DNA from 2 places in the Nocardiopsis sp. iso_238 genome. Region 1 is predicted to be linked to the other one. Evidence: riboswitches for the same ligand, from Rfam matches in the RefSeq annotation. Region 1 holds a riboswitch; the other holds the start of a gene.
The links. A riboswitch is a leader RNA that binds a small molecule or an ion and turns the genes downstream of it on or off. The one in region 1 is predicted to bind cobalamin.
Positions count from the first base shown of each region.

Region 2: linked by a shared signal. The riboswitch ahead of metE (5-methyltetrahydropteroyltriglutamate--homocysteine S-methyltransferase) and the one ahead of AC0VYL_RS25735 (CoA-acylating methylmalonate-semialdehyde dehydrogenase) in region 1 are both predicted to bind cobalamin.

Region 1 covers NZ_CM149668.1:5,698,502-5,713,097, forward strand. The annotation lists gene AC0VYL_RS25705 (beta-1,3-glucanase family protein) at 1-632, shown strand, start outside; gene AC0VYL_RS25710 (hypothetical protein) at 716-1,222, opposite strand; gene AC0VYL_RS25715 (hypothetical protein) at 1,358-1,780, opposite strand; gene mmsB (3-hydroxyisobutyrate dehydrogenase) at 1,967-2,893, opposite strand; gene AC0VYL_RS25725 (enoyl-CoA hydratase/isomerase family protein) at 2,890-3,981, opposite strand; gene AC0VYL_RS25730 (acyl-CoA dehydrogenase family protein) at 3,981-5,123, opposite strand; gene AC0VYL_RS25735 (CoA-acylating methylmalonate-semialdehyde dehydrogenase) at 5,120-6,619, opposite strand; adenosylcobalamin (AdoCbl) riboswitch at 6,618-6,764, opposite strand; gene AC0VYL_RS25740 (MFS transporter) at 6,897-8,156, shown strand; gene AC0VYL_RS25745 (TetR/AcrR family transcriptional regulator) at 8,195-8,794, opposite strand; gene AC0VYL_RS25750 (WD40/YVTN/BNR-like repeat-containing protein) at 9,275-10,378, shown strand; gene AC0VYL_RS25755 (MoaD/ThiS family protein) at 10,380-10,664, shown strand; gene AC0VYL_RS25760 (DUF418 domain-containing protein) at 10,779-12,155, opposite strand; gene AC0VYL_RS25765 (sensor histidine kinase) at 12,325-13,548, shown strand; gene AC0VYL_RS25770 (response regulator) at 13,545-14,219, shown strand; gene AC0VYL_RS25775 (zinc-binding dehydrogenase) at 14,354-14,596, shown strand, end outside.
Region 2 covers NZ_CM149668.1:4,220,101-4,234,696, forward strand. The annotation lists gene AC0VYL_RS19140 (LacI family DNA-binding transcriptional regulator) at 1-947, opposite strand, end outside; gene AC0VYL_RS19145 (GH1 family beta-glucosidase) at 1,089-2,486, opposite strand; gene AC0VYL_RS19150 (MetQ/NlpA family ABC transporter substrate-binding protein) at 2,679-3,536, opposite strand; gene AC0VYL_RS19155 (methionine ABC transporter permease) at 3,614-4,345, opposite strand; gene AC0VYL_RS19160 (methionine ABC transporter ATP-binding protein) at 4,342-5,298, opposite strand; gene AC0VYL_RS19165 (coiled-coil domain-containing protein) at 6,006-7,091, shown strand; gene AC0VYL_RS19170 (DUF3558 domain-containing protein) at 7,698-8,723, shown strand; gene metE (5-methyltetrahydropteroyltriglutamate--homocysteine S-methyltransferase) at 8,809-11,085, opposite strand; cobalamin riboswitch at 11,243-11,468, opposite strand; gene AC0VYL_RS19180 (polysaccharide deacetylase family protein) at 11,675-13,207, shown strand; gene AC0VYL_RS19185 (polysaccharide deacetylase family protein) at 13,423-14,596, shown strand, end outside.

The DNA of each region.
Region 1 (14,596 bases):
CGATCGGCATCCGCCTCACCGGGAACGAGGACCAGAGCACCGGCTTCCTGCTGCCCGGCGGACGCGACGCGATCTTCGAGACCCTCGCCGCCGATCCGGACTTCTCGCCGCTGGTCTACGACGGCCACCGGATCATCGCCCCCGGGCACGGGCTCGACGCGGGGATCTTCCCCGGCGACTACTTCGACCCGTACGTGGACCAGGTGTGGTCGCACTACGCGGGCACCGACCTGAGCGTCACCACCAACGCCGGGACCTTCACCGGTCGGGTGCAGGGCGACGAGCTGCTGTTCGACGGCGGGGTCTCCCCCATCGCCCGGCCCAGCACCCGGGACGTGTTCTTCTGCGACGGCGCCCTGGCCGCGCCCAACGACGGGATCACCGGCCCCGTGGCGGCGATCGTGGGGGCGGCGCTCAACCGCGCCACCCTGCTCGACCACGCCGCCCAGCCCACCAACGACCCGGCCGAGTTCTACCTGGCCGACATCGCCAACCGCTACGCCGGGACCTTCCACGAGCACACGGAGGACGGCAAGGCGTACGGGTTCGCCTTCGACGACGTCGAGGACTTCGCGTCCTACATCCAGGACCACGGCCCCTCGGGGCTGGAGATCACCCTGACGCCGTTCTAGGAAGCCGCCGAGGCGGCCCCACAGGCGCGCGCCCCGGACACCCGGTCTGATGGGAGGCCGGGTGGCCGGGGCGCGCACTCCTGTCAGGGGGTCGGGCCGGAGGCGTCGGGGACCGGAGGGCCTCCCGCGGGGGAAGCCGCGTCCGCGACCTCCCCCGGAGGAACCGCCTCCGGTGCCGCGGCCGTCGCCCTGGACCGGTACCAGTCCCGGGCCGACCGGCTCTCGTTGAGCGCCAGGTACAGGAGGCCGGTCGCGACCTCGAACAGTCCGGTGACATCGAGGAAGAGCAGTCCCAGGAGCCCGGGGAGCAGGGTCAGCACCGCCAGCACGCGCACACACCACCGCTGGGCCCGGCCTCCCCGGCTCAGGGACGCCGCCACGTACGCCTCGATGAGGAGGATGACGGCACTCGGCAGCATGAGCGCGATCGCGGCGGACCGGCCCACCCCCGCCTCCCGGTGGATCTCCTCCTCCGTCATGACCGAGAACCCGACCAGACCGAGGACGATCCCCAGTCCTCCGAGGACGACCATGATCCACAGGATGTTGCGCAGGGCTCTGAGTGCCAGGGGCATACGGCTCGTACTCATGGGGGACTTCCTGGTGAGAGGGCGGCGGGCCCCGGAGCGGGCCCGTCCTCGCCAGCTCAGGAGCCTAACGACCGGCTCGGACGTCGCCCCCACGGGATCGACCGCCAGGGGACGCCGCCGGGAGGGGCGTCCCGCTCAGCTGCTCCGGTACGGCTGCGGGTTCTCGGTCTCCTCGTACCAGCGCTTGGCGGACTCGCCCTCGTTGAGGATGAGGACGACGACCATGAGCACGAGGCCGACGAGCCCGCTCTCCCCGGTCAGCATGTTGACCAGTGCGGAGGTGACGCCGACCCCCACCACCACGCGCACCAGGGTCCGGGTGCGGTACCCGCCCCGGCCGATGGTGGAGGCCACGTAGACGTAGAAGACGGTCGTCGCGAGGGCGACGAGCATCAGGAGCCAGAAGGCCCCGGGGCTCACCCCGGTGGCGCGCTCCAGTTCCCCCGAGCTCACGGCGCTCACCCCCACCATGGCCAGCAGGAGGGCGAGGCCCGCGATGGCGGACATGATGAAGAGGATGACCTGGACGGCCGTGAGCGCGCCGGGTTTGGGGTTCATGGGGGATTCAGCTCCGTGCTGTGGTGACCTTCCGGAACCCTTGCGTCCCGGAAGTCCGACTCTCCGTCAGACGCCTCCCGGAGCGCGGTGGTTCCTCCCTCCGGACCGGTGCGCGGGCGGACGCGGGCGGCGGGCGGACGCGGGCGGCCCGGGCGCCCCCTTCGGGTCACCCGGGCCGCGTCGGACTCACTCGGTGACGGGCTCCGCCCGGCCGGAGCGCTCGCGCACCGACTCCACGATCGCGGAGAAGTCCCGGGGCTCCCCGTCCAGGCCGTCCACGAAGGCCCGGTAGGCCTCGGCGGCCCGGCCGCCGATCAGCGCCTCCACCCCGGTCTCCTCCAGCGCGTTGGCCGCCAGCCCGAGGTCCTTCGCCATCAGCGCGGCCGCGAACCCCGGCCGGTAGTCGTTGTTGGCCGGACTGGTCGGCACCGGGCCCGGGACCGGGCAGTACGAGGTGAGCGACCAGCACTGCCCGGAGGCCGTGGACATCACGTCGTACAGCGCCTGGTGGGTCAGGCCCAGCCGCTCGCCCAGCACGAACGCCTCGCTCACGGCGAGCATCGACGCGCCCAGCACCATGTTGTTGCAGATCTTCGCCGCCTGGCCGCCGCCCGGGCCGCCGCAGTGCACGGCCCGGCCGCCCATCACGTCCAGCAGCGGCCGCGCCGTGGCGAGGTCGGCCTCCTCCGCGCCGACCATGAAGGTGAGCGTCCCGCCCTCGGCCCCCGCCACGCCCCCGGAGACGGGGGCGTCCATGGCCCGGTGCCCGGCCTCGACGGCCGCGGCGTTGGCCGTGCGCGCGTCGGCCACGTCCACCGTGGAACAGTCCAGGAAGAGCGTTCCGGGGCGGGCTGCGGCCAGCAGGCCGTCCGCCGGATCGCCGCCCCGGTAGGCGGCGAGCAGGTGGCGGCCGCTCGGCAGCATGGTGATGACGACGTCGGCCCCGGCCACGGCCTCGGCGGCGGACGCGGCCACCCGGACCCCGGCCCCGGCGGCCCGCTCCAGTGCTTCGGGCACCAGGTCGTACCCGGTGACGTCGTGCCCGGCGGCGACGAGGTTGGCGGCCATCGGCCCGCCCATGTTGCCGAGTCCGACGAAGGCGATCGCGGTCATCGCGCACCCCCGTCGGTCGTGGCGGCCGGTTCGGCGAGGCCGACCGGTCCGTCCGGGGCGGGCGCGAAGGCGCGGTCGACGTCGGCGTCGGTGACCTCCGCCAGCGTGGCCGGGGACCAGCGCGGGTCACGGTCCTTGTCGATCACCTGGGCGCGGATGCCCTCCGCGAGGTCGGGCCAGGTCAGCGCGGCCGTGGACACCCGGTACTCCTGTTCCAGGACCTCCTCCAGGGTGGCGAGGCCGCGGGCCCGGCGCAGCGCGGCCAGGGTGGTCTTCACGGCGGTCGGGGACTTGGCCCCGATGGTGTCGGCCGCCCTCGCCGCCTCCGGGTCGCCGTGCGCGCGCAGCCGCGCCACGATCTCCTCGGCGGTGTCGGCGGAGTAGCAGGCGTCGATCCACCCGCGCAGGGCCTCCAGGGGCGCGGCCGGGACGATCTCCGCGAAGCGGCCCACGGCCTCGGTGACGTCGGCCTCCGTTCCCGCCTCCGAGAGCGCGGCCACGAGGTCGGGCAGGCGCTCGGAGGGCACGTAGTGGTCGGCCATCCCGGTGTACACCGCGTCCGCCGCGCCGATCGGCGTCCCGGTGAGCGCGAGGTGGGTGCCGGTCTCGCCGGGCGTCCGCGACAGCAGGAAGGTGCCGCCGACGTCGGGCACGAACCCGATGGTGGTCTCCGGCATGCCCACCTTGGAGCGTTCGGTGACCACGCGGACCCCGCCGTGTGCGGAGACCCCCACGCCGCCGCCCATGACCACGCCGTCCATGAGGGCCACGTAGGGCTTGGGGTAGCGGGCGATCTGCGCGTTGAGGTGGTACTCGTCCCGCCAGAAGTCGGCGGCCTGGCTGTCGCCGTTCACCGCGCTGGCCCGGATGGCGCGGATGTCGCCGCCCGCGCACAGACCGCGCTCCCCGGCGCCGTCGAGCAGCACCACCGCCACGCCCTCGTCCTTCTCCCAGGAGGTGAGGGCGTCCGCGAACGTGCGGACCATCGCGTGGTCCAGTGCGTTGATGGCGCGCGGCCGGTTGAGCGTGGCGCGGGCGAGCGCGCCCTCCACCCGCAGCAGCACCGTGGCGTCGTCTTCGCCGGTCATCAGGCGGCCCCGGTGAGTCGTCGAGCGATGATGAGGCTCATGATCTCGTTGGTCCCTTCCAGGATTCGGTGCACCCGCAGGTCGCGCACGATCTTCTCAATGCCGTACTCCGTGAGGTAGCCGTACCCCCCGTGGAGCTGGAGGGCCTGGTCCGCGACGGTGTACCCGGCCTCGGTGGCGAACCGCTTGGCCATCGCGCACAGGTGCGCGGCCTCGGGGTCCCCCTCGTCCAGGGCGCCCGCAGCCCGCCACAGCAGGGAGCGGGCGGCCTCCAGGTCGGTGGCCATCTCCGCGAGCCGGAACCGGAGCGCCTGCGCGTTGATCAGCGGGGCGCCGAAGGCCTCACGGCTCCCCAGGTAGGCGGTGCTGCGCTCCAGTGCGGCCAGGGCGCCGCCGAGCGAGCAGGCGGCGATACCGAGGCGGCCGCCGTTGAGCCCGTTCATCGCGATGCGGAAGCCGTCGCCCTCGGCTCCCAGGAGGCGGTCGGCGGGCAGCCGGACCCCGTCCATGAGCACCTGGCGGGTGGGCTGGGCGTTCCAGCCCATCTTGGCCTCGTCGGCGCCGAACGACACCCCCGGGTCGTCGCGGTGCACGACGAACGCGGAGATCCCGGCCGCGCCGTCGCCTCCGGTCCGCGCCATCACCACATAGACCTCGGAGACGCCCGCGCCGGAGATGAACTGCTTGGACCCGGTGAGGACGTAGGAGTCCCCGTCGCGGACCGCCCGGGTGCTGAGCGCGGCGGCGTCCGAACCGGCGCCGGGTTCGGTGAGGCAGTAGCTGCCCAGGGACTCCATGGAGCACAGGCCCGGCAACCAGCGGGCGCGTTGGTCGGTGTCGCCGTAGCGGTCGACCATCCAGGCGACCATGTTGTGGATGGACAGGTACCCGGCCACGGACGGGCAGCCGGTGGCCAGGGCCTCGAAGACCAGGGCGCCGTCGAGCCTGGTCAGGCCGGTTCCGCCGGTGTCCTCGGAGACGTAGAGGCCGCCCATACCGAGTTCGGCGGCCTTGCGGAGCACGTCGACCGGGAAGTGCTTGGTCTGGTCCCAGCCGACGGCGAACGGTGCGAGGTGTTCGTCCGCGAACCCGCGCGCGGTCTCGGCCAGCGCGCGCTGTTCGTCGGTGATCGCGGCGGTCACCGGACGACCGGGATCGTGAACTCCGCGCCCTCCTTGACCCCGGAGGGCCAGCGCGAGGTGACGGTCTTGGTGCGGGTGTAGAAGCGGATCGAGTCGGGTCCGTGCTGGTTGAGGTCACCGAAGCCGGACCTCTTCCAGCCGCCGAACGTGTGGTAGGCGACGGGCACCGGGATGGGCACGTTGACGCCGACCATGCCGGTGTTGACGCGCTGCGAGAAGTCGCGGGCGGTGTCGCCGTCCCGGGTGAAGACGGAGACGCCGTTGCCGTACTCGTGCTCGCTGGGCAGGCGCAGGGCCTCCTCGTAGTCGGCCGCGCGCACCACGCACAGCACGGGGCCGAAGATCTCCTCCTGGTAGACGCGCATGTCCGGGGTGACGCGGTCGAACAGGGAGGCCCCGGTGAAGAAGCCTTCCTCGTGGCCTCTGACCTTGAGGCCGCGGCCGTCGACCACCAGTTCGGCGCCCTCCTCCACGCCCAGGGCCACGTAGGCGTCGACGCGGTCCAGGGCGTCCCTGGACACCAGCGGTCCGAAGTCGGCGTCGGGGTCGTCCGAGGCGCCCACGGTCAGCCCGGCGATGCGTTCGGTCAGCTTGGCGACGAGGGCGTCGGCGGTCTCCTCGCCCACGGGGACCGCGACGGAGATGGCCATGCAGCGCTCGCCCGCGGACCCGTACCCGGCGCCGATCAGGGCGTCGGCCACCTGGTCCAGGTCGGCGTCGGGCATGACGACCATGTGGTTCTTGGCCCCGCCGAAGCACTGGGCGCGCTTGCCGTGCGCGGTGGCGGTCGAGTAGACGTACTCCGCGATCGGGGTGGAGCCGACGAAGCCCACGGCGGCCACGCGGGGGTCGGTGAGCAGGGTGTCCACCGTCTCCTTGCCGCCGTTGACCACGTTGAGCACGCCCGGGGGCAGCCCGGCCTCCAGGAAGAGCTCGGCCAGCCGGAGCGGGACCGAGGGGTCGCGTTCCGAGGGCTTGAGAATGAAGGCGTTCCCGCAGGCCAGCGCGGGCGCGGCCTTCCAGAGCGGGATCATCGCGGGGAAGTTGAACGGGGTGATCCCCGCGACCACGCCCAGCGGCTGGCGCAGGGAGTGGACGTCGATCCCGGCCCCGGCGTTGTCGGTGAACTCGCCCTTGAGCAGGTGCGGGATCCCCGCCGCGAACTCCACCACCTCCAGGCCGCGCTGGAGGTCGCCGTGGGCGTCGGCCACGGTCTTGCCGTGTTCGGCGGACAGGGCGCGGGCGATCGACTCGCGCTCGGGCTCGACCAGCTGGAGGAACCTGAGCAGGACCCGTGCCCTGCGCTGGGGGCTCCAGGAGCCCCATGCGACCTGTGCCTCCTCGGCGTCCGCGATGACCGCCTCGGTCTCCGCCCGGTCCGCCAGGGGGACCCTCGCCTGGATCCGGCCGGTGCTGGGGTCGTGGACGTCACCGAAGCGGCCGCTCCGGCCCGGGACGTTCCTGCCATGCACGAAATGCGTCAGCTCGCTGACCATGCGTGTTCGCTCCATCCTCGTGGACCACACGAATCTCGGGCCGCGAGCGGTGGCCTGACTTCCGGGTGTTCGCCCCGGTCACAGTGGCGGGACCGCGCTGGATTCGCACCAGCTTCCCCGCTCTCGGCACCCTCACCATATAGTTGGACGTCCTACTAAATCCAGCCCCCCACGCGACCCGTCTCGGGGCCCGGCGGCCGTTAGCGTGAAGCCGTGTGCCGGTGCCCCGCTCGGGAACCGCCCGAGACACCGGCTCGGGAAAGTCGGTGGTCCCCCCGTGTCCGACTCCACCGCCCGGGCGTCGAACGCGCCGCTCGGCGGACGCTTCCGGGCCTTCTGGTCCGCGTCCCTGGCCTCGAACCTGAGCGACGGCGTGGCGATGATCGCCGTGCCGTGGCTGGCCTCCTCCCTGGCCCCCGACAACGCCGCGCTGGTGGCCGCCGTCGCCACAGCGGGCCGACTCCCCTGGCTCCTCCTCGCGCTGCCCGCCGGGGTGCTCGTGGACCGCCTGCCCCGGTTCACGCTGATGGTCTCCGCCAACGCGCTGCGGCTGCTGCTCTGGGCGCTGCTGGCCCTGGTGGTGTCCTCCGGGTGGGCCTCGATCCCCCTGCTCGCGGCCTTCGCGTTCTGCTTCGGCGCCCTGGAGGTCTGTCACGACACCGCCGCCGAGACCACGGTGACCGCGCTGGTCCCCAAGGAGAGCCTGGAGCGCGCCAACGGGCACGTCAGGTCCGGGGCGATCGTGGCGCAGGAGTTCGCGGGGCGCCCGCTGGGCGGATTCGTGCTGTCCCTCGGCCTGTTCGCCCCGTTCCTGTTCAACGCCGCCGCGCTGCTGGTGTCGGTGGCGGCGCTCCTCCGGGTCCGCGCGACCACCCCCGCGACCCCCGTCAGGCGGGCGCAGCGCGGCGTGTGGGGCGACGTGGTCGAGGGTGTCAAGGCGCTGTGGAACCAGCCGCTGCTGCGCGCGGTGGCGATCATCGCGGTGTTCGTGAACACCGCCTACGCCACGCTGCTCTCCACCCAGGTGCTGTTCGTCCGGGACGTCCTGGAACTGGGCGCGGCCGGGTTCGGCCTGCTCATGGCCTTCGCCGCGACCGGCGGGGTGGTCGGCGGACAGGTGGTCTCCCGACTGCGCCCGGTCCTGCCGCACGGAACCCTGCCGACGCTCTGCCTGGCCGGGAGCGGGCTGCTGTACCTCGTGGTGGCCCTGTTCCCGCTCACCCCCGTGGTCGCCGGGGTGTACTTCCTCAGTGGGGGCCTGGTCCTGGGTTACGGGGTCGCGATGACCTCCCTCCGCCAGCGCCTCACCCCGGACCACCTGCTCGGGCGCGTGAACGCCGCCATGCGCACGGTCAGCTGGGGCATGAGCGCCGTGGGCATGGCGGCGGGCGGTGTCCTGGTGGCCGCCCTGGCACCCACCCTGGGCCAGGCTGACGCGCTCCGTGTCCCCTACGCACTGGTGGGCGCGGTCAGTCTGACGGTGGTGGTGCTCTTCGGCCGCGGGCTCGTCGGTCTGGTGCGCGAGCACGACCGGTGAGCACGGGATCGGGGCAGGAGGGTCGCGCCCCGATCCGGTCAGTCCCCGGACACCCCGAGGGTGCGGAGCATCCCGTGGGCCTCGTCCACGTGGGCGGGGTAGGCCTCGGGACTCTCCGCGAGCCGCATCGCCGTGAGGTCGCAGGCCATGGCGGTGTGGGCGGCCAGGACGGCGACGTTCTCCGCCGCGCCCGCCTCGGTCAGTGCGGCGGCCAGGCGGAGCGCCCGCTGCTGCCGGGTGAGCAGGTAGCGGGATCTGAGGTCGATGCTCTCCCTGAGGAGCCGCACCAGCACGGCGGAGTGCGCGGGAGACAGGGCGGTGGGTCCGCTGGCGTCCGCGGCCTCACGGAGCAGGGCGAGCGCGTCCGCGAGGCCGGTCCCCGGCTTCAGGTCCGCGCGTTCCCGCACGTAGGAGCACATGCGGTCCACCTCGGCTCCGTCATCCGCGAACAGCACCTGCTGTTTGTCGCCGAAGTACCGGAAGAAGGTCGTGCGGCCGACCTCGGCGCGTTCCGCGATGGCCGCGACCGTCACGTTGTCGAATCCGTGTTCGGCGAAGAGTTGGAAGGCTGCTGACACGATCGTGGCCCTCGCCTTACGGCGTTTGCGAGCGTGGAGCGTGTCCGGGGGGTGGTGCATGAGGCGACCCTATCGAGTGGGAACCCGGTTCTCGATGGTACGCGGGACCGGCCATTGGGACGGTGGTCCCGAAACGGACCGAGAGACCGAAGGAGCGGGATGTCTTCCGGGCTGGATGACGGGATGTGACCGGCGTTCCGGGGCCTGGGGGGAAGCCTCGGAGCGAACACCGGTAGCCCGGGAGTTTATTGCAAAGTGATCTGGTACCGACAACCGCCTTCCACTCGCCGCAGAACCCTTGCCCGGAAAGGGTTCCCTCCTCACGGAAGTTATCCCTCCAACAGGGCCACCATTTCCCCGAGGGTCGAATTCTCCACCCACGGTAAATCGTTCGGGTTCCTAACTATTCACTTCCCGAGACGTCCGGAACCCTCTCCTGACGCCTCCTTGACACTCCCCGCACCCTCGCCCCCGTGGCTCCCGGCGTTCGCCGCACCCCTGTGCCAGAGTGGAGACCTGGCTCACATCTTGGAGTTCGTCATGGCATACCTCCTGGTCATCGGCACGCGCAAAGGGCTGTTCACGGCCCGGAGCGAGGATCGGCGCGCATGGGACGTGACCGGACCGCACCGGCTCGACGAGGCCAACGACGCCGGGATGAGTCCCGTCTACACGGTCGGGATCAACCCGCACACCGGACGCCTGCTCGCCGGTACGGAGAGCTGGCACTTCGGTCCGAGCGTCTGGCACAGCGACGACCTCGGCGCCACCTGGGCCGAGCCCCCGGCCCCGCCCATCGCGTTCCCCGAGGACACGGACGGTTCACTGACCCGTGCCTGGCAGTTCGCCTTCGGCGCCGACCCCGACACCGTGTTCGCCGGGGTCGAGCCGCACGCCCTGTTCAGGTCCTCGGACGGAGGTGACAGCTTCGAGCTGGTCCGCGCGCTGTGGGACCACCCGCACCGGGTCAACTGGATGCCCGGCGCCGGCGGGGCCGCCATCCACACGGTCCTGCCCGGCACTCTCGGTGTGGGCCGACAGTCGCCCGAGGCGATCACCGTGGCCATGTCCACGGGGGGTGTCTACCAGACCGAGGACGACGGGGCGAGTTGGACGCCGACCAACCGGGGTATCTCCGCCGGGTTCCTCCCGGACGAGGAGCCCGAGTACGGCCAGTGCGTGCACAAGGTCGCCGCCGCCCCGGACGGCTCGTTCTACGCGCAGAACCACCACGGCGTCTACCGCAGCGCCGACCCCGCGGCAGACGGGTGGAGCCGGATCGAGGAGGGTCTGCCCACCGACTTCGGCTTCGCGATCGTCGCCCACCCGCACACCCCGGACACCGCGCTGAACTTCCCGGTGATCAGCCAGGAGGTCCACCTCCCGGCGGAGCACCGGCTGGGCGTCTACCGCACCGACGACGGCGGCCGGACGTGGCGGGCGATCAACGAGGGCCTCCCCCAGGAGCCGTACTTCGGCATCGTCCTGCGCGACGCCGCCTGCACGGACGGGGCCCGGGTGCCCGGTTTCTACTTCGGCACCCGCTCCGGGGACGTCTACGCGACCACCGATGACGACGACCGCTGGCACCTCGTCACCGCCCACCTGCCCGACGTCCTGTGCGTGCGGGCCACGGAGGTGTGAGATGCGGGTGACCGTGCACCTGACCAGCGTGCTGCGGGCCGACGCCGAGGGCGCCACCCACGTTCCCGTGGAGGTCGAGGACGGAACCGCGCTGCGCGGCGTGCTGGACGCGCTGGCCGCGATCCACCCCGGTCTGGATCGCCGGATCAGGGACGAGCAGGGCGCCCTGCGCCGGTACGTGAACGTGTTCGTGGACCAGGACGAGTGCCGCTCCGTGGGCGGCCTGGACGCCGTGGTCCTCGACGGATCGGACGTCCGCCTGCTGCCCTCGGTGGCCGGGGGCTGAACGACCGGGGGCTGAACGACCGGGGGCCCGCACCGGAGGACGTGCTCCGGCACGGGCCGACGGAGAGAGGCCCCGCGGACGGACGTCCGCCGCGGGTCGCCTCCCGGCTCCCGGTCAGGGGGTGGAGCCCCCGGCCGGGTCGGCGGTGTCGTCGTGGGTGCCGGAACCACCGGAGGACGTGGCCCCTGTGGTGCGCGGAACCGTCTCCACGGGACCGGTCGGCACGGGCGCGGATCCGCCCTGGTGCGCGTACCGCGGGCCGGTCACCGGCGAGGGCGCGGACGCGACCGTCTCCGGGGCGCGGCGCATCGGCATGGGTCGCAGGTAGGTCAGGCTGCGCCAGATCCACTCCAGCGGCCCCAGCCTGAAGCGGCCCAGCCACCAGCTGGCGAACAGGGCCATCACCGCGAAGTAGGCGGCGGCGATCCCGTACTGCGCCAGGATCGGGATCCCGCCCTCGAACGGCTTCATGGTCAGCAGGAACACGGCGGTGCTGCCCAGGTAGACGGTGAGCGTCATCCGTCCCAGCGGGGCCAGGGCGCCCAGGGCGCGCGCGCCGGTGCGGCCGCGCCGCACCAACCACCACACCAGGCCCAGGTAGAACAGGGCGCCGCCCAGTCCGCCGAGGGCCGCCCCGAACGAGGTCATCATGTCGGAGCCGGGGTGGATCACCGGCATGCCGTCCGCGTTCATCACGGGGATGCCCTCGGCGTCGAACTCCATGGGGAAGAACAGGTCGGAGCCGAACAGGGCCAGCAGGCCGAGCGCCTGTCCCAGCAGCCCCGTCCAGATCATGCGTGTGGGGAGACGGGTGGGGTCGTCGGCGTGCGCCGGGTCGAGTTCGGGTCTGCGGGCCAGCCAGACGCCCACGCAGAAGAACCCGAGGGTCTGCGGTACGAGGGTCACCAGGATGTCCAGTTCGTGGCCTGACAACACCGAGCGCAGCCCGTACTCGAAGACCGGGGCCGTGACGAACAGCGCCCCCGCGAACCACAGCGGCCGGTTCCCCGAACCGGCCAGCAGGAACGGCATCAACGGAGCGAGCAGCAGCGCGGCGAGCGAGTAGTGGACGAGGATGTCGCCGGAGAACACCAGCACGTGCGGCACCCCGAAGAGCAGCCCCAGGAACACGTAGCGCCGCGCCATGAGGGCCATCGGGCGTCCCCCGCGACGGGTGGCGGCCCGCCAGGCCAGGACGGCGCCGACGCCCAGCAGCACCATGAGCAGCGCGCGGGCCTTGCCGGACATCAACAGGCCCATCGCCCCGTCGACGACCGAGGCGAGCGTGCTCTGCTGGACGTCCCCGGAGCGCTCGGCGGGGAAGACGACGACGGTGACGTTCATGGCCACCACGCCGATCATCGCGAGTGCGCGGGCGACGTCCAGGAAGGCGACCCGTCGTGCGGGGCCGCCGTCGGGCACACCCCCTGACGGTGCGGTGGCCGGGGACCCGGCCGGGGTCGATGCGATGGTCACTGGTTCCTCCCTCATGGTCACGGAACCAGCGTCCCCCGGCGGCCCCTCACCGCGCATCGACCGAACAGCCGAACCCCCACGGGCCCGGGGTCAGCCTTTTGGCCCATCCCCGCCCCGGCCCCGCCCCCCGCTTCGTCCCTTTGACTGATGTACGGCCGCCGGGCCGCGCCCTAGCCTGGTCAGCATGCTCCACTTCTCCGCTCTGACCAGGCCCTTGGCCACCGCTGACGGTCGTGCGCGGGCACTTCGCTCCCTGGTGGCGCTCGCCCTGCCTGCGGGGGTGCTCGTGCTGTGGCTCATGGACCTGCGGTCGGCGCTGCGCATCCCGACGCTCCCGGACTGGATGGGGCCGCCGACCTCCGCGATGGACCTCGCGGGCTGCGTCTCCGGCGCTCTCTGCGTGCTGCTCGTCGCCCTGGTCGCGCGCCCCTCGGCCGGTCCGCGCGCCACCCTGGCCGCCGGGGTCGTCGCGCCGGTGGCCGTGACGGTCGTGTCGGTGCTGCTGTGGCCGCTGCCCAAGGGGATGTTCGGCTACCCGATCACCATGTCCGAGGCCGTGGGCATGCTCGTGCTCCTGGCCCTGGCCGCGTACCGCTGTCGCGGCTGGCAGGTCGTCGTGGTCATGATCCTGACCTTCGTCGCCGTCTACTCCGACTACCTGAGGGACCCCTTCAACCTCGACCCGTCCACCGCGCTGCTCGCGATGGTGGCCGGGCTGGCCCCCGGCCTGTACCTGCGCTGGCGCCGGGCCGAGCGCACGGCCGACGTGGAGCGGGTCCGGGCGGCGGAGCGGCTGGCCATCGCCCGCGACCTGCACGACGTGGTGGCCCACGAGGTCACCGGGATCGTGGTGCAGACACAGGCCCTGCGGCACATCGCGGAGCGCGACCCGGGAGCGGTACGGGCGGCCCTGCCGGAGATCGAGGCGGCGGGCACCCGTGCCCTGGAGTCCATGCGGGGAATGGTCACCCGCCTGCGGGACCCGGGCGAGGCCCCGCTGGCCCCCGGACCGGCCGAGGGGCTGGACGCGCTCGCCGCCCCGGCCGCGCCCGGACGGCCCGAGGTGGCCGTGCACGTGTCCGGACCGGTCGCGGACCTACCTCCGGAGGTCGGCACGGCGGTGCTGCGGATCGCCCAGGAGTCGGTGACCAACGCGCTGCGGTACGCCCGGGGCGCCACCCGGGTGAGCGTGGTGGTGACGGCCCAGGACCGCGAGGTGGAGCTGCGCGTCCAGGACGACGGCCGGGGCGCCGGGATCCCGGTGGGCGGCGGCCACGGGCTGGTGGGCATGGCCGAGCGCGCCCGCCTCCTCGGTGGCGAATTGTCCGCAGGACCCGACGGCGTGGGGCAGGGTTGGACCGTGCGGGGAACCATCCCCGCCCAGCGCGGAGGGGAAGGTCGGGGTTGACGACAGGGGCGACGACGGGGTCGACGATTCGGGTGCTGCTCGCCGACGACCAGCAGATGGTCCGGACGGGTTTCCGCTACATGCTCGACGCCGAGGACGGGATCACGGTGGTCGGGGAGGCCGGTGACGGCCTCACGGCGGTCCGGCTCGCCGAGGAGCTGCGCCCGGACGTGGTGCTCATGGACATCCGGATGCCGGGGATCGACGGGCTGGAGGCCACCCGTCGGCTGGCGGGGCCGGGGGTGGCCGACCCGCTCCGGGTGGTCGTGGTGACCACCTTCGACCTCGACGAGTACGTACACGCCGCGCTGACCGGCGGCGCGGTCGGGTTCCTGCTCAAGGACGCGGGCCCGGCGCTGCTGATCGAGGCCGTACGGGCCGCCGCGCGGGGCGACGCGATGGTCTCTCCGCAGATCACGGTGCGCCTGCTCCAGCACTTCGCGACGGCCCGGGCACCCCGGCGGGACCACACCGGGGGCGGGCTGACCGCGCGTGAGCTGGACATCGTGCGGACCGTCGCGCGGGGTCTCACCAACACCGAGGTGGCGGCGGAGCTGCACGTCACGGTGAGCACGGTCAAGACGCACCTGGCCCGCGTCCAGGAGAAGCTCGGTGCCCGCAACCGGGTGGAGGTCGCCGCCTGGGCGTACCGGAGCGGGCTCATGGACTGATCCCCGCCCGCTTGACGAAAAAGTGAGCGGGTTCTGACCCGTGAGGTCCGTGTCGCCCCCGAGGGCACACCCACACCAACCGTGATGATCGGTGAGGAAATGGGCACCTGCGACACGACTGCGAGGAACGACCTATGGCCACCATGCGCGCGGCCCGGCTGAACATCACCGACCGGACCCTCACGGTCACCGACGTCCCCCGCCCCGCGCCGGGCCCCGGCCAGGTCCTCGTCCGGGTCCGCGCGGCGGGCGTGTGCCTGTCCGACGTCCACCTCATCGAGGGCTCCCTGACCCCCCTGCACCTCAAGGGCGACACCGTCACCCTGGGCCACGAGGTGGCCGGGGTGGTCGAGGAACTGGGCCCGGAGGTGTTCGAC
Region 2 (14,596 bases), 1.5 Mb from region 1:
AGCCGGGCCATCTCCTGGCCCATCTGGACCGTGGGCTGGTGGACGGTGGTCAGCGGCGGGTCGCTGTGCCGCGCCATGAGGGTGTCGTCGAAACCGACGAGGGCGACGTCCTCGGGCACGCTGAGGCCGCGTTCGCGCAGCGCGCGGATGGCACCGACGGCCATCATGTCGGAGGCGGCGAAGACCGCGTCGGGCTCGCCTCCCTGGTCCAGCAGCCGGGCCATGGCCTCGGCTCCGCCCTCCACGCTGAAGTCGCCCTGGACCACCAGGCGCTCGTCCACCTCACGGCCCGCCGCGGCCATGCTGTCGCGGTAGCCGCGCAGGCGTTCCACACCGGCGTTCATGTCCTGCGGCCCGGTGATGGTGGCGATCCTGGAGTACCCGGCGTCCAGCAGGTGGCGGATGGCCACCCGGGCTCCGTCGAGGTTGTCGATGTCGACGCAGAACGGCGCGGGCTGGGCCTCGGAGTAGGGGCGTCCGCCGTGCACCACGGGCACACCGGACTCGGCCAGGCGCGAGGTGAGCGGGTCGTCCCGGTGCAGCGACACCAGGAGGGCGCCGTCCACGTGCGAGCCGCTGAGGTACTCGCCCACGCGCTTGTGCTCGGCCTCGCCCCGGGCGGTGGTGAGCATGAGCTGGAGGTCCCGCTCGTGCAGCACCGAGCTCACCCCGCGGATGATGTCCGCGAAGAAGGGGTCCGCGAACAGGCGGTCCCGCGCCTCGGAGACGACCAGCGCGATCGTGTCCGTACGTCGCGTGACCAGGGTCCGCGCCGCCTGGTTGGGGCTGTACCCGAGCTCGGCGATCGCGGCGTGCACGGCCTCACGGGTCCTCGGACTGACCTGGGACGACCCGTTGATCACCCGGGACACGGTGCCGCGGCCGACCCCGGCCCGTTCCGCCACCATCTCCAGGGTCGGCCGCTGCCGACCGCCACTCTTGGCCACTTGTGGGCTCCTTGGACGTCGTGCCGCCGGTCGCCCGGGCGGCGGTTGTGTGTGCGGTCGGGCACGGGTCGACCACGCGAGCGTTCGCGGGGTCCCGTCGTACGGGCTCCCCGCGAACGCTCGCGGTCCACCACCGGTGGTCTACCGCTCGGGGAACCGTCCGGTCCTGGCCAGCTCCGCGTACCAGTGTCCGGTGTCCTTGACCACGCGCTCCTGCGTCTCGTAGTCCACGTGGACGATCCCGAACCGGCGGGAGTATCCCCATGCCCACTCGAAATTATCCAGAAGTGACCAGGCGAAGTAACCGCGCAACGGTACCCCGGCGTGGATGGCCTCCCTCGCGGCCCGGAGGTGACCCTCGTAGTAGTCGGTCCGGTCGGGGTCGTGGACGGCGCCGTCCTCGCTGACGGTGTCCTCGAACGCGCAGCCGTTCTCGGTCACGTACAGGTCGATGCCGCCGCTCTCGCCCGCCAGCCGTTGGAGCACGTCGTACAGGCCGGTGGGGTCGATCTCCCAGCCCATGTGCGTGACGGGCAGTCCCTGGGAGACGTGCACCTCGTCGGGGCCCGCGCCCAGCCAGGCGTCGCCGTCACCGCTGACCAGGGCGGGGTCGATGCCCTTGGCCGAGCCGGCGACGAACTCGGGCGAGTAGTAGTTGACGCCGAGGAAGTCCAGGGGCGTGGAGATGGTCTCCAGGTCGCCGTCGCGCACGAACGAGAAGTCGCTGACGTCGACGAGGTCGGCCACCACGTCGGCCGGGTAGGCGCCCTTGAGCAGGGGGTCGGTGAAGATGCGGTTGCGCACCCCGTCCGCGCGGCGCGCCGCCCGGGCGTCGGCGGCGTTGGCGCCGTGCGGCCGGATGACCGCCTGGTTGTGCGCCAGCCCGATCTTGGCGGGGTGACCGGTGGAGCGGATGGCCTCGGCGGCCAGGCCGTGGCCGAGCAGCAGGTGGTGGGTGGCGGCCAGGGCGGCGGCGGGGTCCCTGCGGCCGGGGGCGTGGTGGCCGTTCTCGTAGCCGAGGAAGGCGGCGCACCAGGGTTCGTTGATGGTCATCCAGTGGGTGACCCGGTCTCCGAGTGCCTCCGCGACGACCCGTGAGTAGTCGGCGAAGCGGTACGCGGTGTCCCGGGCGGGCCAGCCTCCGGCGTCCTCCAGGGGCTGGGGCAGGTCCCAGTGGTAGAGGGTGGCCCAGGGTTGGACACCCGCCTCCAGGAGGCTGTCGACCAGGCGGTCGTAGAAGTCGATCCCGGCCTGGTTGACGGGACCGGTGCCGTCGGGGACGACGCGCGGCCAGGCGACGGAGAAGCGGTAGGCGCCGAGGTTGAGCCGCCGCATGAGGGCGACGTCCTCGGCGTAGCGGTGGTAGTGGTCGTCGGCGGGGTCACCGGTGTCCCCGTTGAGGACCTTGCCGGGGGTCTCGGCGAAGGTGTCCCAGATGCTGCGGCCTCGACCGTCGGCGGTGGTGGCGCCCTCGATCTGGAAGGAGGCGGTCGCCGCCCCCCAGAGGAAGCCTTCGGGGAAGTCGTTGGGGTTGCTCACTGCTTCGTTACGCACCTTCCGTGGTGGGTGGACCTCACTGGGAGCGCTCCCATTCACCGAAGCAGACACCCTCACGCGAGTCAACGGAGTGACGCCTCCCCGAGATTCAACCGTTACCGTCCGTCCCGCACGGGCGAGGGCCCCGGTGGGGAGTCCCACCGGGCCCTCGGGAGAGCGGAAACGTCGGGCCGGCTAGTCCGTGCCCGGACCGAGCGGGATCACGACCCCCTGCCAGCGCTCCTCCATGAAGTCGCGCACCTCCTGGCTGTGCAGGAGGTCGTTGAGGCGGACCAGGTCCTCGGACTCCACGTCCTCCGAGCGCACCACCAGGCCGTTGGCGTACGGGTTGTCCTCGGTCTCCTCCCAGGCCAGCGCGTTGGCGGTCTCGGTGAGGTTCGCCTCCAGGGCGTAGTTGCCGTTCACCACGGCCGCGTCCACGTCCTGGAGGGAGCGCGGCAGCTGGGCCGCCTCCACCGGGGTGACGGTGACGTTCAGCGGGTTGTCCTCGATGTCGGACTCCGACACCTGGCCGCTCGCGCCCTCCGCCAGGGTGATCACGTCCTCCTCGTCGAGCAGGTGCAGGGCCCGGTCCATGTTCGAGGCGTCGTTGGGCACCGCGATGCTCGCGCCCTCCGGGAGGTCGTCCAGGTCCGTGAGGCTCTCGGAGTACAGGCCGAAGGCCTCCAGGTGCACGTCCGCGACGTAGGACAGGTCCGTGTCCGGGTTCCCCGCCAGGTACTCCTCCAGGAAGGGGAACGTCTGGTAGTAGTTCGCGTCGAGCTCGCCCTCGGCCAGGGCCGCGTTCGGCTGGTTGTAGTCGGTGTACTCGACCACCTCGACGGCCAGGCCGGCGTCGGCCGCCAGCTCGTCGTTGACGAACTCCAGGATCTCCGCGTGCGGCAGCGGGGTGGCGCCGACCCGCAGGGTCACGACGCCCTCCTCTCCGCCGCCGTCGTCGCCGGCCCGCTCGCTGGGGCTGCCGCAGCCCGCCAGGAGGACCGCGGCGGCACCCGCCGCGGCGACCCCCCGAAGCACGTTCGTCCCTGTCATCGCTGTCTCCTTGCCGTCGGTTCCGGTCAACTCTGGAGGGGGGCGAGGGGTGTGTCGGGGGGTCGGGGCCGGATGTCTCAGCGCCGGGACAGCCTGCGCACGAGCAGGTCGCCCAGACTCTGCGCGACCTGCACGATGACGATCAGCAGGATCACGGTGGCCCACAGGTAGTGGTCGTTGAAGCGCTGGTAGCCCTCGCGGATGGCGAGGTCGCCCAGACCGCCGCCGCCGATGGCACCGGCCATCGCGGAGTACGAGATGAGCGTGACCACGGTCATCACCAGACCGGCGATCAGGCCGGGCATGGCCTCGGGCAGCATCACCTTGCCCACGATGGTGGACTTGCGGGTGCCCATCGCGTGCGCGGCCTCGATCACCCCGCGGTCGACCTCACGCAGGGAGGTCTCCACCAGGCGGGCGAAGAACGGGATGGCGCCGATGCTCAGCGGGACGATCGCGGCCGTGGGGCCCAGCGTCGTGCCGACCAGGAAGCGGGTGAGCGTCAGCACCGCCACCATGAGGACGATGAAGGGCAGCGAACGGCCGACGTTGACGATCGCGCTGAGCACGGCGCGCACCGCCGGGGCCGGGACGAGCCCGCCCCGGTCGGTGGCGACCAGCAGCACGCCCAGCGGGAGGCCGACCAGGACGCTGAAGACGGTCGCCCACACCACCATGTAGATGGTGTCCTGGGTCCCGAGCCACAGGCTGGGCCACATCTCCGGCCAGGCCGCGATGAAGTCCCCGATGGCGGTGAGGGCGTTGCCCTCCTGGGCGAGGACGAGGACGTCGGAGGGGTTGATGGTCACTTTCCGGCCTCCTCGACCAGCAGGCCGTGCTCGGACAGGTAGTTGAGCGCCTCACGGCGGCGCTCCCCGCGCATGTCGACGCTGAGGCGCCCCACCGACTGCCCGGCGACCTGCTCCACGCCGCCGCCGAGGATGTTCACGTCCACGTCGAAGCGGCGGGTGAGTTCGGACATGAAGGGCTCGTCGAAGGAACGCGGGTAGGTGATGACCACGCTCTCGGGCCCGCCGTTGTCCGGCAGGGGGAAGAGGGAGCGCGCCAGCAGGGATCCCGGGGTGCCGATGAGGTCCAGCACACGGCCGGACTCGCGGAACTCGCCGTTCTCCATGATCGCGGCGGAGTCGCAGATCCGCTTGATCACGTCCATCTCGTGGGTGATCAGCAGGATGGTCAGGCCCAGTTCGTCGCGCAGGCGACGCAGCAGGGACAGGATCGAGTCGGTGGTGGCCGGGTCCAGGGCGGAGGTGGCCTCGTCGCTCAGCAGGACGTGGGGGTCGGAGGCCAGGGCGCGGGCGATGCCCACGCGCTGCTTCTGCCCGCCCGAGAGCTGGGAGGGGTAGGCGCGCGCCTTGTCGCCCAGGCCCACCAGCTCCAGGAGCTCACCCACCCGGGTGGCCCGCTTGGCGCGGGAGACCCCGGCGACCTCCAGGGGGAAGCCGACGTTGCCCGCGACCGTGCGGGAGGAGAGCAGGGCGAAGTGCTGGTGCACCATGCCGATCCCCCTCCGGGCCGCGCGCAGACGGGCACCGCGCAGGGAGGTGAGTTCCTCCTCCCCCACGCGCACGGTGCCGCTGTCGGGGCGCTCCAACAGGTTCACCGAGCGCAGGAGGGTGCTCTTCCCGGCACCGCTCTGGCCCACGACCCCGAAGATCTCGCCGGACTCGACATGCAGGTCCACCCCGTTCAGGGCGTGCACCTGGCGTTTCTTCAACCTGTAGGTCTTGTGTAGACCCACTGCGTCAATCACGGTTTTCCCATCGACGTCTGGCGGTGGTGTCCCGGAGACCGCTCGCGGACACAGGAGGGCTCTGGACTCAGCGTGGGTTTGACGCCCACACCCGAGCGTACGAAGCGCTCACCTGGCGGGCGGCGGCGACGCGCCGGTACGTCCGGCGGTCACGGGGAGCGTGGAGGACGGCCCCCGGGGAGGTGGCTCCGGCGCGGGGCGCCGGGCGCGGCTCGGTGTCAGAGGTGGCTAACGGGGCATGCGACAGCGGCCGCCGGGCAGCGGAACGCACCGCCGGGTGGTGTCCGCCATGGTGGCGGGGGTCGCTTTGCCGTGCTCAGGAGCCTTCACGGCACCAACTCAACCATGGTTGACCGGGTCCGTTCAGCAAAATACTTGACCTGAATATGGTTATTTACAACACATCGAGGCTTTTGTGTGAGTGACGTCCGATCCTCTCCCGCCCGAAGGTCCTCGTGAGTGCCTACACTCATTACCGTCCCGTGACTCTTCATTGGCGCACACGCGCCGTGAGTACCGAGGGCCGCCGCAGCCCCACGGCCGCCGCGCCCGCCCGGGAAAGACGAGCAGACGCACCCACAGCGCCCCGTGCCCGCAGGGGGCCGCGCGTGGGCCCGAGGAGCGACCACACCGTGCAGTTCGAGGACTTCGAGGACACAGCGCAGACCGCAGACGCAGCGCACCCGCGTGGTGCGGTGGGGTCCGGCCGTCCAGGGCGCACCGGCGGCGAGCACGCCGACTTCTGGGCGCCCGACCCCCCGGCCCGCACCCGGCGGGAGGCCCTGGCCGACCTGGCGGAGGGCGCGCGTGCGCTGTCCGCCGCGGCGGGTTCCGGGCTGTCCTGGCTGGTGCCGTCCCGTGGTGCGCGGGTGACCGCGCTCTCCCTCTCCCTGTTCTCCGCCACGGCACTGGTCGCCCTGCCCGCCTCGGCCGCCCCGACCCCGCCCCGGGAACCGGAGAGCATGAGCGACCTCAAGTCCCGGGCCGAGACCCTCACTGAGGAGTACGAGGGCGAGCTGCGCGACATGGAGGCGGTGATGGAGGAGGCCGAACGGGCCGAGGGCCGCGCCGACGCCACCCGCGAGGAGGTGCGGGACGCCCGCGACCAGGTGGTCTCCCTGGCCGTGGCCACCTACACCAGCAGCGGGATCGACCCGTCCATGTCGCTGTTCGTGGAGGCCGAGCCAGACGAGGTCATCGACCGTGCCGTGGTGATCGACTACCTGACCACCACCAACCAGGAGAAGATCGACCACCTGAACCAGGCGCTCTCGCGTGACGAGGTGGCCCAGGAGAACGCGCAGGAGCGGCTGGACGCGGCCTCGGACGACCTCACCGAGCTGGAGGACCGCCGGTCGGAGGTGCACGTCCTGATCGCGGACCACCCGAGCCAGCCCATGCAGTCGCACAACAGCATCACCCCGCGCACGGAGCAGATGCGTGACCTGGTGATCGAGAAGTTCGGGCGCGGGGACGACGTGGGCGGGGTCGGCTGCTACCGGCCCGACGGCGGTTTCGTTGTCGGTGAGCACCCCAAGGGCCGGGCCTGCGACTTCATGCTGGACCCGAACGGCGGCATGCCCAGCCAGGAGGAGATCGACCGGGGCTGGGAGATCTCGGAGTGGGCCATGGAGAACGCCGACGACCTGGGGATCATGTACGTCATCTACCGCCAGCAGATCTGGGACGTACGGCGCGGTGACGAGGGCTGGCGGGCGATGTCCGACCGGGGCAACATGACCGAGAACCACTTCGACCACGTGCACATCTCGATGTTCTGACCCTCCTGGGCACGGCTGCGAGCCGTGTTCTCCCTGGCCACAACCGGCCACACACGCCGCGCCCCGCGCACCGGTCGGGTTCCCGGAACGGTCACGCAGGTCACAGGGGGTGTCTCCGCACACGCCTTACGGGACCAAGGGCCCTCATTCCGGCGGTCCTGATACCCGAATGCCCGCCACCCTGTCCATGCACTGACATCACGATTAAGTCACGCAAATGACGGACTGGTGTGTCAGAAGCACGAAACGGTGACGATTCACCCTCCTACCCCAGGTCCGGCCTGCCCTGTTGACACCGGTCAGGGCTATGATGCAAGGCGTCCCGACCCCTGGCCGGCGGGGAACCGACCCGCTGGCTCCACACACGGCGGTCGGCGCCCCGTTCGAACCGGGGACCTCCTCACGAACACGGGGAACTCCCGCCCTCGCCCGTCCGCTCTCGCCCGCGGTCACGGCGTCCGAGGCGGGCCCACCTCCCCCACGGTTCCCCGTGCTGTCACACACCCGGCGATCCGCCGGTGGCCACCACGGGAACTCGTGAGAACCCACGGGCGCGAACGCGCGCCTCACACAACACGGTCACCACATCACCGGGCGAGGGGAGCCATGAGCGAAAACGGACCTTACAACCAGCCACCGCAGAACCCTTACGGTGGCGGGGACGGCACCGGCGGACAGCCGCCCTACGGCCCGCCGCAGGGGCACCCCTACGGTGACGCCGCCACCGGCGGTCAGCCCGGCTACGGTCAGGGCCCCTACCCGGGCGCGCCCGGACCCGACCAGGGCATGTACGCGGGCGGACAGCCGCCCTACGGCCCGGGACCGGGCGGACCCGGCGGACCCGGCGGATACCCGCCCGCCCCGCCGCCCCAGGGCGGCGGCGGCAGCAAGGCCGGGCTCTGGGTGGTCATCGGCGGCGGCGCGGTCATCATCGTCCTGGTGATCGCCGTGTTCGTCATGCTGGTCACCAACGGCAACGACGGCGACGAGATCGCCTCCGGCCCCGACGAGTCCTCCGAGGTCGTGGAAGAGGAGCCCGCGGAGGAGGAGCCCGCCGAGGAGGAGACCCCCGCCTCGAACGGCGCCCTCGGCGACCCGCCCCACGCCCTGCCCACCGAGCCCTGCGAGTCCTTCACCGACCAGGTGCAGACGGACTTCGTCCTCCGCGACAGCGGCAGCAAGTACGTCTCCGACAACACGTCGAGCTGCTCCAACCTCGGTGACCTCCCCGACAGCAGCTCCACCGAGGGCTTCGGCTCGCTGGAGGTGGGCTTCAAGCTCCCCTACAGCGCCAGCGACTCCCCGGAGGCCGCCGCCGAGGACATCGAGTACACGCTGGACCGCATCCGCGGCGGCGCCGAGTCGGACCGCTACGACGCCGACGACATCGAGATCGACGAGGAGCTGGACGGCCTCGGCAGCGAGGCGTACCTGGTCGTCACCAAGACCGACCTGCTCGGGGAGAAGCTTCCCGAGGCCAGTCTGCTGATGCGCCAGGACAACCTGATCATCTCGGTGACCTACTACCTCGACACCACCCAGGGTGACCACGAGGACCTCGCCCTGCCGGACAACACCCAGGACATCATGGTCAACGCCGCCAACGAGGCGCTGGCCATCGTCGGGGGCTGACCCGTGCGGGCCGTGTAGCGGCCGGGAACACCGAAGGGGGCCGCGGCATCGCCGCGGCCCCCTTCCTCGTGTCCGGCCCCCGCTGCTACGGGAGGTCGGCGCGGACCCGGCGGGCCGCCTCGACCATGTTCCGCAGCGCCTGCTCGGTCTCCGCGTAACCACGGGTCTTCAGACCGCAGTCCGGGTTCACCCAGAGGTTCCCGGCGTCCACGTGCGTGGCCGCCAGCCGCAGGGAGGCCTCGATCTCCTCGACCGACGGCACCCGGGGCGAGTGGATGTCGTACACGCCCGGACCGATGCCCCGCTTGTAGCCGCGCGCGCCCAGGGCCTCGACGAGCTCCATGCGCGAACGGGCGGCCTCGACGCTGGTGACGTCGGCGTCCAGCGCCTCGATGCCGCCGACGATCTGGTTGAACTCCGAGTAGCACATGTGCGTGTGGATGGTGGTGCTCGCCGCCACCCCGGACGTGGCCAGGCGGAAGGAGTTCACCGCCCAGTCCAGGTAGGCCTGGCGCTGCTCCTCGCGCAGGGGAAGCAGCTCACGCAGGGCCGCCTCGTCCACCTGGATGTGGCGGATGCCCGCCCGCTCCAGGTCCGCGACCTCGTCGCGCAGGGCCAGACCCACCTGGCGGGCGGTCTCCCCGAGCGGCTGGTCGGTGCGGACGAAGGACCACGCGAGCATGGTGACCGGACCGGTCAGCATGCCCTTGACCGGCTTGTCGGTGCGCGACTGGGCGTAGGTGATCCACTCGACCGTCATCGGCTCGGGGCGCGAGACGTCACCGAACAGGATCGGCGGGCGCACGCAGCGCGAACCGTAGGACTGCACCCACCCGCGTTCGGTGGTGGCGTAGCCCTCCAGCTGCTCGGCGAAGTACTGGACCATGTCGTTGCGCTCGGGCTCGCCGTGGACGAGGACGTCCAGGCCGATCTCCTCCTGGAGCGCGATGACACGGTCGATCTCCGAACGCAGAGTGCGCTCGTACTCCTCCGTGGCCAGCTCGCCCCTGCGGTGCGCGGCGCGGGCGCGGCGCAGCTCGGGGGTCTGCGGGAAGGAGCCGATGGTGGTCGTGGTGAGGGTGACGTCGGTGGGCGCGCCGCGGTCCTCGGGGCGCTCGTAGGCGTCCTGACCCAGCGCGTCCAGGCGGGCGCGCACCCGGGCGTCGGTGAACGACGGGTTCCCGGTGGCGGCAGCGTCGAAGTCGGCGTCCTCGCCCTCGGTGAGCACGCGGCCGAGCAGGGCCACCTCCCCCGCCTTCTGCTTGGCGAAGGCCAGGGCCGCGCGCAGCTCGGGGGCGAGCGAGGTCTCGGCGTCGAGGTCGATCGGCACGTGCAGCAGTGAGCAGGAGGTGCTCACGGTGAGCTCGTCGGTGAGGGCGAGCAGGGTGCCCAGCTCCGCCACGGCGGCGGGCAGGTCCGTACGCCACACGTTGCGCCCGTCGACGACGCCCGCGACCAGGCGGGTGGAGCCGAGGCCGGAGACCGCGGCCAGGTCCTCGACGCCCTCGGCGTCGGTGACCAGGTCGAGGCCGACCGCCTCCACCGGGGAGTCCTTGAGGACGCGCAGGGCGGCGGCGCCGATGGAGCCGAAGTAGGTGGAGACCAGGAGGGAGGGGCGGTCGGTGAGGGCACCCAGGCGCTGGTAGACGCGCTCCAGGTGGCCGACGGCCGAGCGGCCCTCGTCGGTGGCCAGGATCGGCTCGTCGAGCTGGACCTCGGTGGCGCCGGCGGCCCTGAGGTCGGACAGCAGCCGGGCGTAGGCGTCCAGGAGCTGGTCGAGGAGCTCGATGGGCTCCCAACCCTCGGGGGCGTCGTCGGCGGCCTTGGCCAGCAGGAGGAAGGTCAGCGGGCCGACCAGCACGGGGCGGGTCTGGAACCCGGCCTCGGAGGCCTCACGGAACTCGGTGACGGGCTTGTCACCGACCAGGCGCGGCCGGGTGCTGGGGGAGAGCTCGGGGACGAGGTAGTGGTAGTTGGTGTCGAACCACTTGGTCATCTCCAGCGGCGGGGCGCCCTGCTCGCCCCGGGCGAGCGCGAAGTAGCGGCGCAGCTGCTCGTCCCGTTCACCGGCCTGGGCCGGGGAGGCGAAGCGGGAGGGCACGAGGTCGAACAGGACCGCCGTGTCCAGCACCTGGTCGTAGTAGGAGAAGGTGTTGGACGGCAGGTCGTCCACGCCCGCCTCCCGCAGCTGGGCGTAGACGCCCAGGCGGAGTTCGGCGGCGACGGCGTCGAGTTCGGCGGCGGTGGTGCCGCCCTTCCAGTAGGACTCGCTGGCGCGCTTGAGTTCGCGGTCGGGGCCGATGCGCGGATAGCCGTGCACGGTGGAACGCACGGACGGCCTGGCGGCCGGGGTGCTGGGCATGGAGCTTCTCTCCCTCGTCGAAAGCCGGGTACCGGCCACGAGGCGAGCGAGGACGCGGACACGCCGAGGAGGCGCCCGACGGCGCACGGCTGTCTCCGCCCTCGGCCCTCCCTCGGGGCACGGGACCACCGACGGCACGGGTGCGCCGCCGGGCGGAGGCAGGTCTTCGGACTCGTGGGCGTGCTCCGGCGTGACCGCCGGCCCTCCTACTGGTCGCCGCTTCCCGGTTTCCGACTTTTCCGGTCGGATCACCAGTGCTTATGACGACGTTCGTTCCCACTCACCGCTGCGGGGCAGTCCCGGACTCGCACCGGGTTCCCTCTTTCGACACGCAACGCCCGCCCCGGAAGGCTTCCGGGGTGACCAAGGGTGGAGCGTGTACCTTCCACGGCTGCAAGTATAGGGAGCGCCCCCTCCGCCCATGCACCCGGCGTGGTCCTCGCCCACTCGGCGTGAACCCGCGTCGGGTTCGCGGCATCCCAACCGACAATCAGCGTTACGTGGGGGAGCGCTCCCCCTCCTCCCCCACGAACGTTCGTCAGACGATGAACGTGGAGAACCCCAGGTGAAGCAGCAAGACCGGCAGACCATGGCTCCCGACCAGCCCCTCCTCACGGTCGCGATCGCGATGGTCGTCCTGCTGGGACTGGTGCTGTCGGCGTCCCGACCGATCGGACTGTTGGAGGACAGTGCCTTGGCGGGCGACGGCGACCAGTCATCCGGTGACGGGACACGGACCCCGGCCACCGGCGAACCCGACCAACTGACCACGGTCTCCCCCGACGCGGTCCCCGGAACAGAGGAGATCACTCTCGCCTACGAGGGCGGGGCGGACGTCTCCGTCACCTACCCGTCCATTCCGAACGCCGGACCGCTGACCGATTTCCTGGAGAGGACCCTCGGCGCCCAGGCGCGCTCCTTCGAGGCGGCCAACCCCGGGGCGCGCACGTTCCTCGGGGAGTGGGGCCTGACCGCCGCCGACGAAGGGATCGTGGGGGTGCGGATGACCACCACCGAGACGGACTCCGAGGAGACCAGGGAGGGGCACAGCACCTACTGGTACGAGACCGGCACGGGCGCGGTCCACGGCTCCAGCCACCTCTTCGCCGGACAGGAGGAGCTGGCCGAACTGAACGAGCGGGTGCGCGAGGCGGTGTCCGGCACGGACGCCGTTCCCTCGGCGCTGCACCCGATCAGTTCCCTCTACGACTCGGTGGGCTTCAACCCGGACGGTGACCTCGTGGTGGAGTTCGACGAGGGCCAGGTCGCCCCGGCCGGTGCGGGCCGCGTGCACGCGGTACTGCCCCGGGACGAGGCCGAGTCGCTGCTCTCCGACCTCGGCCTGCGGGTGCGCGAGGCGGCGACCACGGGCGTGCGCGCCTTCTCGATCGACGAGGCCCCGGAGGCGGACAAGGACGGCTCGGCCTCGGCTGCGCCCGGCGTGCTGGCCCCGCGTGACGACTCGGTCGACTGCTCCGCGCCCGACACCAAGTGCGTGGCGCTCACCTACGACGACGGCCCCGGCGGGCGCACCCCCGAGCTGCTGGACGCCCTGGCCGCGCACGACGCCAAGGCCACCTTCTTCGTCACCGGCCTCCCGGTCAGGGAGCACCCGTGGGTGGTGCGGCGCACCTACGCCGAGGGGCACGAGGTGGCCAACCACACTCTGGACCACCCCAACCTGACCGAGCTCTCGGCGGACGGTGTCCGCGAGAACCTGGAGGCGACGCAGGCGCTGGTGTACCGGGAGACCGGATACACCATGGACCTGATGCGGCCTCCGTACGGGGCCACCGACGACACGGTCGCGGAGGTGACGGCGGAGCTCGGGCTGGCGCAGATCCTGTGGAGCGTGGACACCAACGACTGGCGGGACCGCAAGGCGAACGTGGTGCGCGATCGCGCGCTGGACGGCGCGTCCGACGGCGCGATCATCCTGATGCACGACATCCACCCCACCACCATCGACGCGTCGATCGACATCATCCGTGAACTGGACGAACGCGGGTACTCGATGGTCACGGTGTCGCAGCTGCTCGGCACCACCGAGCCGGGCCGCACCTACGTCGACGGCGTCCCCGAGGAGGAGGCCCCGGAGGAGGCTCCGAGCGACTCGGAGTGACCCACCCGCACCCCGGCCCCTCTGGCGGTGTCCACATGTGGACACCGCCAGAGGGGCCGGGGTGTTGTCCCCTATGTTGCTCCCAGCAGTCGTGAGGAGCATCCCCAGAGGGACGAGGGAGTCGGGTCTTGGCGTCGAGGAGAGTTGGGCCGGGCCGGACCGTTCCCCCACCCGGCCCGGTCCGGGCACAGCCGTTCCGGCCGGGGACCGCCCTGGTGCTGCTGTCCCTCACGCTCGCCGCGTGCGGGAACGGGGCGGTGAGCGTGGACGAGGGCGACCCCGAGCGGCTCACCGTGCTGGCCGACGAGGTCGGGGACGGTGTCGGGGAGTGGCGGGGCGACGCCCGGGACTTCACCGGCCACCCCCACGAGCCCGAGGGCGTGGAGGTCAGCGTCGCCTACCCGGAGTTCGAGGGCGCCGACGCCTTCGCGGAGGGCCTTGCCGCGCGGGTGGACCAGGAGGTGCGGGACTTCCGTGCCGGGACCCGCGATCCCGTGCGGCTGGACGTCGACTGGGAGCTGGTCGCCGCCGGGGACGGGGTCCTCGGGGTCCGGCTGGTCCGCACCGAGGAGGACATGCACGGCCTGCGGGAGGGCTACGCGACGTACTGGTACGACGCCCACGACCTCTCCGTGTCCTCCTCCACCGAACTGCTGCGCGGGCAGGAGGAGCTGGTCCGGCTCAACGCCATCGCGCGCGAGGAGCTGGCGGACGACGAGGACGTCGACCCCGACGCGTTCCACCCGGTGCTGCGGACCTACGACTCGATCGGGTTCAACGCGTCGGGGGACCTGGTGGTCGAGTTCGACGACGGGCACCTGTCACCGATCGTCGACGGCCACGTCCCCGACAGCGCCCCCGGTCGCAGGGCCGTGGTGGTCGGGCACGAGCGGGCCGCACCGCTGCTGTCGGACCTGGGTGAGCGCGCCCGGGAGGCCGCCCTGGTGGCGGAACCCGACCTGGCCCTGCCCGCGGCCCGGTCCGATGACGCCGGGGACGGTCCCCCGCCCGGAGTGGTCACCGCCGGTGACCCCGAGGTGGACTGCCAGGACGGCGAGACCAGGTGCGTGGCCCTGACCTTCGACGACGGACCGGTGGACGCCACCCCGCACCTGCTGGACGTCCTCGCGGAGGAGGGGGTGACGGCCTCCTTCTTCCTCAACGGCGGCCCGACCCTGACCCGGCCGAGCGTGCTGCGGCGCGCCTACGCCGAGGGGCACGAGATCGCCAGCCACGGCGACGAACACGAGCACATGAACAAGATGGACCCCGGGCGCCTTGCCGCGCAGACGGCCGCGGTGAGCGCGATGGTCCGCAGGCAGACCGGGTTCACGGTCGAGCAGTTCCGGCCGCCGTTCGGCGCCACCAACGACGACGTGCACGAGGAGA